One region of the Streptomyces sp. NBC_01571 genome, then DNA from elsewhere that is predicted to be linked to it. Evidence: riboswitches for the same ligand, from Rfam matches in the RefSeq annotation. Region 1 holds a riboswitch; the other holds the start of a gene.

Region 1 (7,279 bases):
ACTGGTTTCAACGACGCGGGGTGGAGCAGCTCGGTAGCTCGCTGGGCTCATAACCCAGAGGTCGCAGGTTCAAATCCTGTCCCCGCTACTCAAGGCCAAGGGCCGGAACTCGGATTCACGAGGTCCGGCCCTTGGTGTTTCCCGCCTCGGTGTTTCCCGCCCTGGTGTTTCGGGCCTTCGGTGCCGTCCCCCGGTCGGTCCACACCGCTGGCCCACTCCCCCCACTCCGGGAAACCTGGACGGGTGGGGCAGCCAGGTGGTGCGCAGCGGGCCGAACAGCCCTACGACCGGTCGGGCGGACGGCTGCCCGGCGACCCCGTGCCCGACCCCGGGCTGGGGAGCGAGCCGCCACGGATTCCGGCCGAGGCGGACGCGCGCCGGATCTCGCACGCCTCGACCCTGGTGCGGGTACTGCCGGTGCTGCTCGTCGTCGTCGCGGTGGTCTACGACGTCCTGACACCGCCCGGATTCACCGCGGCCCCGCTCTTCACGGCAGCCCCGCTCGTCGCCGCGCCTCTCTTCTCGCTGCGCGGCACCCTCCTCGCAGGCGCCCTGACACTGGCCGCACTGCTCGCACTCCGTCTCAGGTCCGGCCTGCGCATGGGGATCGGCTCGATCACCGAGGTCGTCACGGTGGCGACCGTCGTCGGCCTCGCCGTCCTCATCAACGTCCTCGTCCGACGCTCGGACGAACGGCTCGCCTGGGCCCGCCAGATCGCCGAGGCGGCACAGCGCGCCGTGCTGCCGGAGCCCGAGGCCAGGATCGGTGCCCTGGAGGTCGCGGCGCGCTACGAGGCCGCCCAGGAGGGTGCGTCCATCGGCGGCGACCTGTACGCGGTGCAGGACACCCCGCACGGCGTACGGCTGGTGGTGGGCGACGTCCGCGGGAAGGGCATGGGCGCGGTGGCCGCCGTCGCGGTGGTCATCGGGGCGTTCCGGGAGGCGGCCGAGCAGGAGACGACGGTGGAGGCGGTCGCGCAGCGGCTGGAACGGGCGCTGGCCCGCGAGGGCACCCGGCGCGAGGGCCTGGACGCCTTCGAGGGCTTCACCACGGCCGTCCTCGCGGAGATCCCGCACGACGGCGACGCGGTACGGATCGTCAACCGCGGCCATCCGCCGCCGTTGCTCCTGCACGCGGACGGCACGCTGGCCACGCTCGACGCCGCGGACCCCGCGCTGCCGCTCGGCATGGGCGAGCTCGGCTCCTGGCCCGACCGCACGGAGACGGCGGACTTCCCGCCCGGCTCCACACTGCTGGTCCACACGGACGGGCTGTCCGAGGCGCGCGACCGCCGGGGGAACTTCTACGAGCCGGCCGAACGGCTCGAGGGACGGACCTTCCGCGACCTGGACGCCCTGCTGGCCGCGCTCGCGTCGGGGGTCCGACGGCACACGGGCGGCGCGCTCTCGGACGACATGGCGCTGCTCGCCGTACGGCGTCCCGGGTAGGCGGCGGCGTTCCTTGATCGTTGTGACGAGGGGTAGCCGGACGGTGTCCCTCCGCACAACGCCTGACGCATCGTCAAAGACGGGCTCGTGGGGGAGGGTGGGTCAACTCGCCCGTTTTCCGCCGCTCATGCCCGTAAGTCCTGGCCAAGAGAGCGCAATGATCAGCGTGAACGGCTTGGAATCCGGTACCGGAGTCTATTAACGTTCGATAACGCAGCGCGGTCGTCCCAGCCGTCACAAGAGACGGCTCCGTGCGCACGCGCCGAATCCCGCGAGGGAACCGGGGAACCACCAACTTGGGGTGAATCGAGCGTCTTTCACGGTGGAGACACCGTGGGTTGACGCGCGTAGGAGACCTTCCTGCTCCGAACCCGTCAGCTAACCCGGTAGGCGAGAAGGAAGGAAAGGAGCGCGCCCACGTGGCGTCCAACCGGCCTGCCCAGCCCACTTCGTTCGCGCCGAACGAGACCCAGACTTTCGGTTACTCCCGCGGCGACGACGAGGGCCCCTGGGAGGAGTGGAACCCCACCGCGGATTCCGTCGCTCCCGTCCGCGGCCGGCACCGCGTCTCCAAGCAGCGAGGGGGCGGGCTCGCCCGCAGTTCCACCGTCCTCGGCGTCGGTGTCCTGGCCGCCGTCGGTGCGGGTGGCATCGCCACCGCCGCGCCCGGCAAGCCGCCCGTGTCGATCTCGCTGCCCGACCTCTCCTCGGTCACCCAGTCGGCCAAGGCCCTGATTTCCGATGGCGGTTCCAGCACGCCGAAGGGCTCCTCCACCCCGCTCACCGGCGCCGGTCTCACCAGCGCCGACGCCGCCCAGGGCAACGCGGACGCCGGGGAGGCGTTGCGTGCCCGCATCATGGAGCAGGCCGAGTCCCAGCAGGACCAGGTCGACAGTGCGGCCCAGGCCGCCGCCGAGACGGCCGCCGCGAAGAAGGCGGTCGCGCTGGCCGCCGAGCAGCAGGACGAGGCCAAGGCCAAGGAAGCCGCCGCGAAGAAGAAGGCGGACGCGGAGGCCAAGCAGAAGGCCGAGGCCGCGCGCCTCGCGGAGCTCGCCAAGAGCTACTCGCTGCCGACCTCCTCGTACACCCTGACCTCCCGCTTCGGCGACGCCGGCTCCATGTGGTCCTCCGGGTACCACACCGGCCTCGACTTCGCCGCCCCCACGGGCACGCTGATCAAGGCGATCCACAGCGGCACCGTCACGGAGGCGGGCTGGGCCGGCGCGTACGGCTACCGCACGATCCTCACCCTCGACGACGGCACGGAGCTGTGGTTCTGCCACCAGTCGTCCATCAGCGTCAGCGTGGGGCAGAAGGTGGGCACGGGCGACGTCATCGGACGGGTGGGCGCGACCGGCAACGTGACCGGGCCGCACCTCCACCTGGAGGTCCACCCCGGCGGCGGCGACGCGATCGACCCGATGGCGTGGCTGCACGGCAAGGGCATCAACCCCTGATCCGGCGCCCGCCACCAGTACGGCGGGTGCGGAATGCAGTCGTCCGGTACGACTGTTGCAATGGGGTATGACTCCTCTCCGCAAGCTCGGTTCCTCCGACCTCGAGGTCTTCCCGCTCGCCCTCGGCGGCAACGTCTTCGGCTGGACCGCCGACGAGGCGCAGTCCTTCGCCGTCCTCGACGCGTACGTGGCCGGGGGCGGCAACTTCGTCGACACCGCCGACGGCTACTCGGCGTGGATCCCCGGCAACAAGGGCGGCGAGTCCGAGACGATCATCGGCAAGTGGTTCGCCGCGCGCGGCAACCGTTCCGATGTCGTCCTCGCCACCAAGGTCGGCGCCCATCCCCAGTACAAGGGGCTGGCCCCGGACACCATCAGGGCGGCGGCCGACGCGTCACTGCGCCGGCTCGGCACGGACTACATCGACCTCTACTACACCCACTTCGACGACACCTCGGTCCCGGTCGAGGAGATCATCGGCACGCTCGACGAGCTGGTCCGGGCCGGAAAGGTCCGGGCGATCGGCGCCTCCAACCTCTCCGCCGAGCGGCTCGCGGAGTCCCTGGAGTTCTCCGACCGCGAGGGCCTCGCGCGCTACACCGCCCTCCAGCCCCACTACAACCTCGTCTCGCGCGACACCTACGAGGGCCCTCTCCAGGAGGTCGCCTCCCGGACCGGACTGGCCGCCGTCCCGTACTTCGCCCTCGCCGCCGGCTTCCTCACCGGCAAGTACCGCCCGGGCACGACCGTCGACTCGGCGCGGGCCGAGGGCGCGGGCAAGCACCTCGAGACGGAGCGGGGCCCCCGTGTCCTCGACGCCCTCGACGAGGTCGCCCGTGCCCATGACGTCCCGGTCGCCACGGTCGCCCTCGCCTGGCTCGCCGCCCGGCCCACGGTCGCGGCACCGATCGCCTCCGCGCGGACGGTCGAACAGCTTCCGGCGCTGCTCGCGGTCGCGGACCTGACGCTGAAGGACGACGAACTGGCGCGGCTGACGGAGGCGTCGGCCTGAGCGATCCGCTCCCCGGCCCCGGCGCCGCTCAGGTCCGGTACGGGTCGTACGCCGGATGGGGCGCTGCCGGGGCAGGGTACGGACGTCCGTCCGGGGCGGACGGCTGCGCCGGCACATAGCCGTAGCCGTAGCCGTGGCCGCCGCCGTGGCCATAGCCGTGGCCGTACGCGGCGGGCCACGGCGGTGGCAGCGCTACGGCCGGCGCGGTCACCCGTGCCGCGTACGCGAGGGAGGGGCGGGCGACCTCCCGGTGCCGCCACAGCTCGTGGAGCAACTCCCGCTCCCGGACGACGAAATCGGCGCCCGCGCGGCCGCTCCGTCCCCGGTGCCGCAGGAACGCGAGCGAGGTCGCGCAGGCCTCGTACCGCGCGACCGACCGTGCCGCCGCCCTGCCGAAGTGATGGGCCGCGTACTGACGGGCGAGCCGCCGTGCCCGCATCGAACCGAGCACGTACGGTTCGGGCGGGGTCAGCCACCCGGCGACGGCGTACGCCGGGAGTTCGGCGCGGACGGTCCTCAGCTCGCGCTGCCGGGTCCAGACGACGAGGAACGTGAGCAGCCCGAACGCCGGCACCATGAACGCGCCGTACACCGCGAAGAACCCGTACTCCCCGAAGCTCGACGAGCCGTTCCACATGGCGTGCATGCCCATCGCGAGCAGCAGTCCGCCCAGGGGCAGCAGGACGCGGCGCAGCCGCCGGCGCTCGGCGGACAGGGCAGCCATGCCGAAGCCGATGCCGGTGAACACGGTGAACAGCGGGTGCGCGAAGGGCGCCATCACGACCCGGACGAAGAAGGTCGCGGCGGTGACGGAGGCCAGTCCGCGCTCGCCGCTGAGCTGGTCCGTGCCGAAGGCGTTGCCGAGGTAGAGGATGTTCTCGGTGAAGGCGAAGCCGGTCGCGGTGACCCCGGCGATGACCACGCCGTCGACGATCCCGGTGAAGTGCCGTCTGCGGAAGAGGAAGACCAGCAGGACGGCCGCGGCCTTCGCGGACTCCTCGACGATCGGGGCTATGACCGTCGCGCCGAGCGTGTCCGCGCTCGACGGGTCGGCGGTCGCGGTCGCTATCCACCGGGTCGCGAAGCTGTTGGCGACGATCGCTATCAGGGCCGCCGCGCACGCGCCCCAGGCGAAGGCGAAGAGCAGGTTCCGCCAGGGGCCGGGCTCGACCCGGTCCAGCCAGCGGAACGCGGCGAGAAGGAGCGGGACGGGCAGCACGGCGAGGCCGAGGCCCACCAGGAAGCCCTCGGTACCGGTCTGCCGGCGCACCAGGGCCAGGATCACGAGACCGGAGAGCGCGAGCAGGGCGGTCAGCGCGCCGTACCGGACCCTCCCCCAAGCCCGCGGCTGCGCTCGAGCAGGGAGGGACCCCCATCGCTGCCACCAGTGCGGGAGCCGCGGCGCACCGGCGGCCGGCGCGTCGCCGGGAGCGCCGGGTTGCGTGGGGTACGCGGGGAAGGTGGCCACGGCATTGACCCTAACGAGGCAGGGGCGGTGCCCGCGACGGTGCCGGAGGCGGTCCGCGGGGGTGTCAGTCGCCCGACGTGTGCTGCTCCCGGTGCTGTACGCGCCGGAAGAGGAGGTCGTTCACCACATGACCCTTCTCCAGCCCCTGGCCCTCGAAACGGGTCAGCGGCCGGAAGCCCGGACGAGGCGCGAAACCGCCGTCCGGCGCGGTGTTCTCGAAGTCCGGATGCGCGGTCAGCACCTCCAGCATCTGTTCGGCGTACGGCTCCCAGTCGGTCGCGCAGTGCACCAGGGCGCCCGGCGCGAGGCGGGTCGCGACGAGATCCAGGAACTCCGGCTGGATCAGCCGGCGCTTGTGGTGGCGCTTCTTGGGCCACGGGTCGGGGAAGTACACGCGCAGGCCGCTCAGCGAGTCCGGCGGGAGCATCTCGCGGAGCAGGATGATCGCGTCGCCGTTGCCGACCCGGATGTTGGACAGTCCGTTCTGGTCCGCGAGGTTCAGCAGGTTGCCCTGGCCGGGGGTGTGCACGTCGACGGCGAGGATGCCCGTCCCCGGGTCCTCGATGGCCATCCGCGCCGTGGCCTCGCCCATGCCGAACCCGATTTCCAGGACGACGGGAAGGTCGGCACCGAAGAGTTCGGCCAGGTCGATGATCCGCTGCCCGTCGATGTCGAGACCCCACTTGGGCCACAGCCGCTGCAGGGCGTCCGCCTGCCCGGCCGTCACCCGGCTCCGGCGCGGCTGGAAACTCCGGATCCGCCGCTCGAAGTGCGATCCGGCGGGATCGGCCTTCGGCCCGTCGGGGAACCGGGGCTCTCCCTTGGCACGGGGGCGCTCCCGCTGGGTGTCGCCGGCGGGCTGGGGCTCTTCGGGGGAGCTGCTCAGGAACTCAGACACAATGCGTCGATTTTACGACCAGGTCCCGCGGAAACCGTGCGCTGCCCACTGGGGGCTGCCGCCCCCGGACCCCCCGCTCCGGCCTTAAGGGCCTTGTCCTCAAGCGCCGGACGGGCTGATGGTGCGGGCCTGGGCTGCGGATTTTCAGCCCGTCCGGCGTTTGAGGACGAGCCCTGCGGGCGATGGGGGCCCAGGGACGGAGCCCCTTGGCCGGGTCTGGGGGCGGCAGCCCCCAGGTGGAGGATGGGTCGGGCAGGGGCGGCGGGGGCGAAAACCCTCAGGTCGCCGCCAGCGCGGCCAGCGCCCTCCGCGCAACCTCTCTCCCGATCGGCAGAGCCGCCGTCGCGGCAGGCGACGGCGCGTTCAGCACATGCACCGTCCGCACCCCCTCCTCGATCAGGAAGTCGTCCACCAGCGTCCCGTCCCGCAGCACCGCCTGTGCCCGCACTCCCGCCTCCGCAGGCACCAGATCGTCCACCGTCACCGCCGGCAGCAGCCGCTGCACGGCCCCGGTGAACGCCTTTCTGGACACCGACCGCCGCAGCTCCCCCGCCCCGTACCACCAGTGCCGCCGGGCCATCCGCCACGACCCGGGCCAGGCCAGGGTCGTGCCCACCTCGCGGGGACGGATCACCCCCCACCCGTACCCCTCCCGGGCGAGCGCGGGCACCGCGTTGGGCCCGATGTGGACGTCTCCGTCGATCCCCCGGGTGAGATGCACCCCGAGGAAGGGGAAGGCGGGGTCCGGCACGGGATACACGAGCCCCCGCACCAGCTCGGGGCGCGCCAACGAGTAGTACTCGCCGCGGAACGGCACGATCCGCATCCCGGGCTCGTCCCCCGCGAGCCGCGCGACCTCGTCGCACTGGAGCCCCGCGCAGTTGACCAGCACCCGCGCACGGACGATCGTGCCGTCACCGGTGCGGACGGCGACACCGAGGGCGTCCCGCCGGTCGATGCGGACGACCTCGGCCCCGTAGCGGATCTCCGCGCCG
Region 2 (7,279 bases), 3.7 Mb from region 1:
CCCACCTGCGCAAGCTGCTCGGCCGCCGTACGTCTTCGCTGCGACGGCTGCGCGCGGCCGTCCGCTGGTACGCGCCGACCGGCCAGGCCAAGGGCTGGCGACTGTGGATCGAGGGCTGGGGCGCGGCGCTGCGCGAGCCCGCGCTGCGGGAGGTCACGCGTGACCTCGACAGGCAGTGGAAGGCCGCGATCACCGAGGTGATCGCGGAGGGAGTGGCCGGCGGCGAGTTCCGGTGCCCGGATCCCGCGGGAGCCGCGTTGCGGCTGACGGCGCTGCTCGACGGGCTGGCGGTGCAGATGACCGCCTACACGGGCGCGGTGTCGCGGGCGCGGGCTCAGGAGTGGGTGGACGACGCGCTCGCGCGGGAGTTGGGAATCGAGCGGGCGGCCCTGACCGCGGCGGTGCGCTGAGGCGCCTGCCCCGGCACAGCCCCCGCCGTCAGAGCCGGCGCCCCAGCGGTCCCGCCCGTCGGCCGTCCCTCGATGTCACGCGGCTCAGGCGACGGTCCCGATCCGCATCCTGATGTCGTTCGGCGACAGGCTGCCCTTGGCCGCGACGTGGTCACCCGAGGACTCCCCGCGCAGCCTCCGTCCGATCCACGGCACGAGGTACTCGCGTGCCCAGTGGATGTCGTCGCGCCGTACCTCCAGCGTGCCGCGGGGCGGCAGAGGCGGCCAGGGCTGGTCCGGGTCGGCGGGCACGTCGAGACCGAGGACCTGGCCGGCCCGCAGCGCGACGCGGGTGTGACCCTCCGGCGACAGGTGCAGTCGGTCGCCGTCCCAGGCGCGCCGGTCCTGGATCGTCTTCAGGGACCACAGGTCGAGGACCGGACAGCCGTACCGGTCCGCGATGGCCCGCACATGTCCGTTGTAGGTGGCGATCTTGCCGCGCAGGTGCTTCAGCACCGGAACGCCACGGGTGTCGAAGCCGGTCGTCACCATGACGGTGCCGACGGCGGAGGTGAGGTCGGCGACCGCGCGCTCGAAGCGCTCCGCGACCTCGTCGGGGTCGGTGCCGGGCCGGATGATGTCGTTGCCGCCCGCACAGAAGGAGACCAGGTCCGGGGCGAGTTCCTTGGCCCGGCGGAGCTGGTCGTCGATGACCTGGTCGAGCAGCTTCCCGCGGACGGCGAGGTTGTTGTAGGTGAAGTCGCCTTCCGGCTGCCGGTCCGCGAGCAGTACCGCGAAACGGTCCGCCCAACCGACAAAGGCTCCTTCGGGGCCGGGGTCGCCGACGCCTTCGGTGAAGCTGTCCCCCACCGCCACGTACGACCCGATCACTGCTCTGTTGTCACTCTTCGAATCGTCTGCCACAGCGAGCCATGATTCACCTTGGGATGTGAGCTACGCGACCGTAGGAATGGGTTGACGGGTGGTGAGATAAGCCACTCATAAAGACCGGTGAAATCCGGAATAGGGCTCTTTCAGGCGTGGTTGAACAGCCTCCACGCCTGAAGTACGTGATCCGGAAGCGACGCCCACCCGCACCGGCGGGACACCGCGGGCCGGACCCCGGGATAGTGGGGTCCGGCCCGCTGGACGTGTGGGAGCGTCAGCCGACGACGACCCCGTGCGAGCGCAGGTACGCGACCGGGTCCAGGTCCGAGCCGTAGTCCGGCGTCGTGCGGATCTCGAAGTGCAGGTGCGGACCGGTGACGTTGCCGGTCGCGCCGGAGACGCCGACCTGCTGACCCTCGGTCACGGTCTGCCCCGCCGCGACGGTGAGCGCGGACATGTGGGCGTACTGCGAGTACCGGCCGTCTGCGTGCTGGATGACGACCTGGTTGCCGTACGCGCCGCCCCAGCCGGCCGAGACGACGGTGCCCGCGGCGACGGACCTGACCGTGGTGCCGGTCGGGACCACGAAGTCCACACCGGTGTGGTAGCCGCTGGACCACATGCTGCCGGGCACCTTGTAGCCGGTGCCGATGATGGCCCCCTGGACCGGCAGGGTGTAGCCCGCGTCGACGGCCGGGGTGGCTTTGGCCGCGGTGGTCTTGGCCGCGGCGGTCCGGGTGGCGGTGGACGCGGACGGCTGCGTGGCGCCCTGCCCCTCGATCGTGAGCTTCAGACCGGGGCGGATCACCGTCGGATCGGCGCCGACGACCGCGCGGTTGTCGGCGTAGAGCTTCTTCCAGCCGCCGCTGACGTGCTGCCGGTCGGCGATCTTCGCCAGCGTGTCGCCGGCCTTCACGACATAGGTCTTCGCCGCGGCGGTCCCGGCAGGTGTGGAAACCGTCGTGATCCTCTGCACGGCGGACGGGACCGCGGCCGCCGGGGCCGCGGCATGGGCGCAGACGGCCCCCATCAGCGGCAGTGCGAGCGCGGCACCACCGGTGCCGGCCACGGCGATCGCGCGGGGCAGACGCAGGAATTTGGGGCGACGGTGCTTACCCTTCGCGGGCATGGCGCATTTCCTCTCCGGCGCCTGCGAGGTGAGCTGTCGGGTGCGGACTGGAGATGTCCGGCCGCGCGGCAGCGCGGCTGTACCCCTAGCCGTTCCGGAGACCGGAACAGGCGCTGTACCTGTGGATCCCCCGCTCCTGCCGCGTTCGGGTGAGTGCGGATTCCGGGCGGCGGCAGGATTGGGCGTCCGTCCGGATTGAGGGCGAACGTAGGCGAGAGAAGAGCGCGTCGACAACTGTCCGCGATCCCCGCGCGCACCCATTTCATGATCGATGCCCGAATTGCCCGTCACCCTCCGTGCACGGCGATCTCTCCGACCCGGCAATCCGCGCGGCGGTGCGGGCACATGGAGGAAGGAGCGCCGCCACGCATCGTCACGCATATGACGCTGCTCACGCACGTCATCCCATGTAGCCATATTCCCGGGCCAGTTATGCCTAAAGTGACAACTGGCACAAAGCACCGATATGGGACGAAGTCGGATGAACACGGCAGCGAGATCCCCACGCGGTCCCGTGTGCGGTCCGTGGTGCAACAGCACCGCATCCCGATGCACTTCACCTGTTTCACCCGTCCGTGCGGACCGAGTGCGCCCGGCTCGGCAGCGCCTGTGGACAACTCATTGCCCGAGGAACCCATGTCGTATCGTCGAGAGGCGATTCCCGTCGGCGAGCAACGACGAGCTGTGCCGACGGCCCTATGGGAGGAGCCCCCGTGACGCAGCAGGTCCCGTCGACCGAGCCCGAGCTGGCCGGAGTGCGCAACTTCCGAGACGTGGGCGGCCTGCCCACCGTGGACGGCCGACGGGTGCGGACCGGGCGGCTGTTCCGCAGTGGTCACCTCGCGCACGCCACAGCGGAGGACGCCGTGTTCCTCTCCTCCCTGGGCCTGCACACGATCTTCGACTTCCGCAATGCCTCGGACCAGAAGCTGGAGGGGCCGGACGTCGAGCTGCCCGGTGTACGGAACGTGAACCTTCCGCTGACGGACCCGGCCGACGGCAGCGAGTTCTGGAAGATGGTCCGCGACGGCGAGCTCGACCAGCTCCGTGCCCACCTCGGAGACGGCCGGGCGGCGGACCGGATGATCGGTTCGTACCGCACGATCATCACCGAGCGGACGGCCGAGCACTCCCAGGTGCTGCACGCCCTGGCCGAGGACAGCGTGCCCGCGCTGATGCACTGCGCGGCGGGCAAGGACCGCGCGGGCCTGTCCATAGCCGTGACGCTGCTCGCCGTGGGCGTCGAGCGCGAGGCCATCGTCGCCGACTACCTGGAGTCGAACGCGCGGCACCGTCGCTACAAGGTGCACCGCAACGGCACCTCGGACACGGCCCGCTCCCCCGAGGTCATGGAGCTGCTCAGCCCGCTGTTCGACGCGCGGGCCGAGTATCTGACGGCGGCCTTCGAGACGATCGAGGAGACCTGGGGCGGCGTCGACACCTACCTGGAGCAGGCCCTGCGTCTCACTCCCGACCTGCGCGACCGGCTGCGCGACCGGCTCCTCGACTGACGTCCACGGGCTGTACGGCTGTTCGGCTGTACGGGTGTCCGCCGGCCCCCGGTCTACTGGTTCTGCGCTCCCAGCGTGAACAGCAGGTAGATGAAGGCCGCGAAGAGGTGGCCGACGGCGACGTAGATGATCAGCCGTACCCACAGCGCACGGGGGAACTTGTCCTCCATGGACCGCCGGGGGCCGGGTTCCGTGGGTTCCGTGGGTTCGGTCATGACATCTCTCCCAGGGTCGGGTGCGCCGCCGCCGGGCCGAGGCACAGCGCGGCGGCGGGGCTCTGCAACAGGGTGTGTACGAAGAGGAGATCGGCCCCCGCCTGATCGGCGGCGGCAATGCGGTGCGGGGTCAGCGAGTCGAAGTGCGCGCTGTCCCCGGGCGCGAGCACCTGCGTGGTGTCCCCGAGGCGCAGCCGCAGCCGCCCCTGGAGGACGTGGAGCCACTCCTCGCCGGGATGGACGCGCACGATGTCGCCCTGGGAGCCGTAGGGGACGTGCACCCGCAGCGCCTGCATCCCGCGGCCCGGGGAACCGGCCTGCCAGTAGGTCCAGCCGCCCGCCGCGGTCGGCTCCATGTCGGCGGCCCGGACGATGGCGTCACGTTCGGCGACCCTTTCGCCCAGCAGCTCCGAGACCGTCGTACCGTAGATGCGGGCGAGGGCGAGCAGCATCGGCAGCGAGGGCTGGCGCTGCCCCGTCTCCAGCCGGGAGAGGTGGGCGGCCGAGAGCCCCGCGGCGTGGGCCGCGGCCTCCAGGGTCAGTGCGGCGCGCCGGCGCAGTTCACGCAACTGCGGCGCGACGACGGGCAGGGCGTCGGCTGTCCCGGGCTCGGGCGGCGTACCGGCCGCCCCCGGCTCGATGGGGCTCATGCACTCCATTGAGCCGCAATCTTGCCTCTCGGGCAAATTACTTGCCTCAGAGGCAAAGGGGTCGTCGGCGGCGTCCCGGCGGGCGAGGTGCGGGAAGCCGGAGAGCCTCCGTCGCGACCTCGCGCCGTCGCCCAAGACCGCCGCCAAGGTCAGAGGTCCGCTCGCGCCCGGTCGCGGCCGCCGGTGACCGGCCGCTGCGACGCGGTCGGGACCGGGCGTTCACCCCAGCCCCGGCAGGCTCCGCACCTCGCTGACCTTCAGAAATCGTGCGAGCAGCACGAACGCCACGAGCATCGTGAGGCCTCCTGCGGCGAGGCCCAGGACGGGCGACCAGGTGGCCGACGTGACGGTGGCGGAGGACGAGCGCGCCACGACCCAGCCCAGCGCTCCTGCCGCGAGGGCAGCGCCCGTCAGCCTGCCGTAGGTGCGGCACAGCCTTTTGCCGTCCAGCCGGCCTTCGAGGCGTCGTCGCAGCAGCAGCGCGGTGATGAGCAGGCCGATGGCGTACGAGGCGGCGTAGGCGCCGGCCAGGCCGGTGACGGCCCATCGCGGGGGCATCAGCAGATGGCAGGCGGTGGCCAGGGCGATGTCTGCCGTGCTGATCCACACGGCCGTCCAGAACGGGGTTCGGGTGTCCTCGAAGGCGTAGAAGCCGCGCAGCAGCATGTACTGCGCCGAGAAGGGGATCAGGCCGAGTCCGAAGGCCTGGAGCATCTGTCCCAGCGGCACGATGGACGCCGGATCGGCTGCTCCGTGGGCGAAGATCACCTGCGCCGTCTGCGGGCCGAGGGCGACGAAGAAGAAGGCGGCGGGAACGATGACGACGCCGCTGATCCGCAGGGCCCGGGAGAGGTCGCCGCGCATGTCGTCCAGGCGGTGTTCGGCGACGGCCCGGCTCATCCGCGGCAGCAGGGCGGTGACCAGCGAGACGGTGATGACCGACTGCGGCAGCGACCAGATGGTCTGCGCGTAGGTATAGGCGGAGAAGCCCACGCCGCCATGGGGCAATGCCGTGTCCGCGGCGGAGGCGTAGCGCGTCACCACCGTGCCGGCCACGAGGTTGGTCAGGACGAACAGCAGGGTCCAGCGGGCCGCGCTGACACTCTTGCCCAGGCCTGTGCCGCGCCAGTCGAAGCGTGGGCGGAAACGGAAGCCGGCCGCCCTGGCGAAGGGGATCAGGGCAAGGGCCTGGACCGCCAGGGCGAGTGTGGTGCCGGCGCCGAGCAGCGTGACCTGGGTCCGCGTGACGTCCTGGACCGAGTCCGGAACGGTCATCATGCCGAGGTATACGCCGAACATGGAGATCAGGACGACGTTGTTGAGGACGGGGGTCCACATCATCGCGCCGAACCGGTTCCGGGCGTTGAGCACTTGGCCCAGGATGCTGAACAGTCCGTAGAAGAAGATCTGCGGGAGCAGGAACCGCGCGAAGACCACCGTCAGCCGGAACGCTTCGTGGTTGGCGGGTGAGTCGCTCTGATAGAGGCTGATGATCTGCGGTGCCGCCCGGACGGCCAGCAGCGTGCCGACTCCCAGCACGGACATCGTGAGGGTGACCAGGCGCTGCTCGAAGGCACGTCCGCCATCGGGCTGCTCCATTCTGGCCCTCACCAACTGCGGTACCAGTACGGAGTTCAGCGCGCCGCCGATGAGCAGGAAGTACAGGCTCGCCGGCACCACGTTGGCCTGGTTGTACGTCGTGGCCAGCAGTCCCGTCCCGAGTGCTCCGGCCTGTAGGACTGTTCTCAGCAGGCCCGTCGCCCGTGACACCACCGTCCCCGCCGCCATCAGCACCGACGAGCGCGTCAGCCCGCCCTTTGCCGCGCCGGGTTTCGCGGCGGCGTGCCGCCCCCGCTTCCGTTTCCCCGGTAACCGTGTTCTCGCCTCGCCCTGCGTCCCCTCCGCCATGCGCCCAATCTACGGCGTGGAGATCGGCCGGGCCCGGGTTCCCCGATGGGCCCGCGGTCTCCCGTCGACGTGGCGCGGCGAACGGACACGCCGGGCCCTGGGACCGTGCGGGACGCGGATGCCTCGTGTCCGCCCATGGGGCGAGTCCGCCCTTTCCCGTCGGGCAGGTGGTGCCGGACGGGAAAGGGCGGACGGGGCCTGACCGCTGTCCCGTGATCCCCGCGCACTGATCCACCGGTGATTACGGGACAGCCCTTAGCGGTTCGCCACCGCCTGCTTGACCAGCGTCTTCCCGAAGTCCCACATCAGCCCGCCACCGCTGTGCGCGTCGTCCATCACGGCGACGAAGGCCTCCATGAACCGGTCCACGTCCCGCTCACCGACGATCAGCGGCGGGATCAGTTTGATCACCTCCAGGTGGTCCCCGGAGACCTGGGTGAGGATGCGGTGCCGCTGCAGCAGCGGGACGACGACCATCTGCGCGAAGAGCCCCTTGCGCGCGGCCTGCAGCATGGTCCAGCGGCTGCGCAGCTTCAGCGACTTGGGCCGTCCGAACTCGATGCCGATCATCAGCCCCCGGCCGCGGACG

The links. A riboswitch is a leader RNA that binds a small molecule or an ion and turns the genes downstream of it on or off. The one in region 1 is predicted to bind cyclic di-AMP.
Region 2: it holds a riboswitch for cyclic di-AMP, as region 1 does, so the genes downstream of both, OHB41_RS39530 (LysM peptidoglycan-binding domain-containing M23 family metallopeptidase) here and OHB41_RS23045 (M23 family metallopeptidase) in region 1, are expected to answer to the same signal.

Annotation. Positions count from the first base shown of each region.
Region 1 is NZ_JAPEPZ010000001.1:5,124,700-5,131,978, reverse strand. It holds tRNA gene OHB41_RS23055 (tRNA-Met) at 15-88, shown strand; gene OHB41_RS23050 (PP2C family protein-serine/threonine phosphatase) at 244-1,449, shown strand; cyclic di-AMP (ydaO/yuaA leader) riboswitch at 1,700-1,857, shown strand; gene OHB41_RS23045 (M23 family metallopeptidase) at 1,869-2,906, shown strand; gene OHB41_RS23040 (aldo/keto reductase) at 2,974-3,918, shown strand; gene OHB41_RS23035 (PrsW family intramembrane metalloprotease) at 3,947-5,386, opposite strand; gene trmB (tRNA (guanosine(46)-N7)-methyltransferase TrmB) at 5,451-6,272, opposite strand; gene lhgD (L-2-hydroxyglutarate dehydrogenase) at 6,562-7,279, opposite strand, start outside.
Region 2 is NZ_JAPEPZ010000001.1:8,826,607-8,833,885, reverse strand. It holds gene OHB41_RS39540 (TetR/AcrR family transcriptional regulator) at 1-410, shown strand, start outside; gene OHB41_RS39535 (SGNH/GDSL hydrolase family protein) at 495-1,280, opposite strand; gene OHB41_RS39530 (LysM peptidoglycan-binding domain-containing M23 family metallopeptidase) at 1,552-2,406, opposite strand; cyclic di-AMP (ydaO/yuaA leader) riboswitch at 2,410-2,568, opposite strand; gene OHB41_RS39525 (tyrosine-protein phosphatase) at 3,120-3,917, shown strand; gene OHB41_RS39520 (DUF6126 family protein) at 3,971-4,087, opposite strand; gene OHB41_RS39515 (helix-turn-helix domain-containing protein) at 4,129-4,782, opposite strand; gene murJ (murein biosynthesis integral membrane protein MurJ) at 5,002-6,690, opposite strand; gene OHB41_RS39505 (aspartate aminotransferase family protein) at 6,946-7,279, opposite strand, start outside.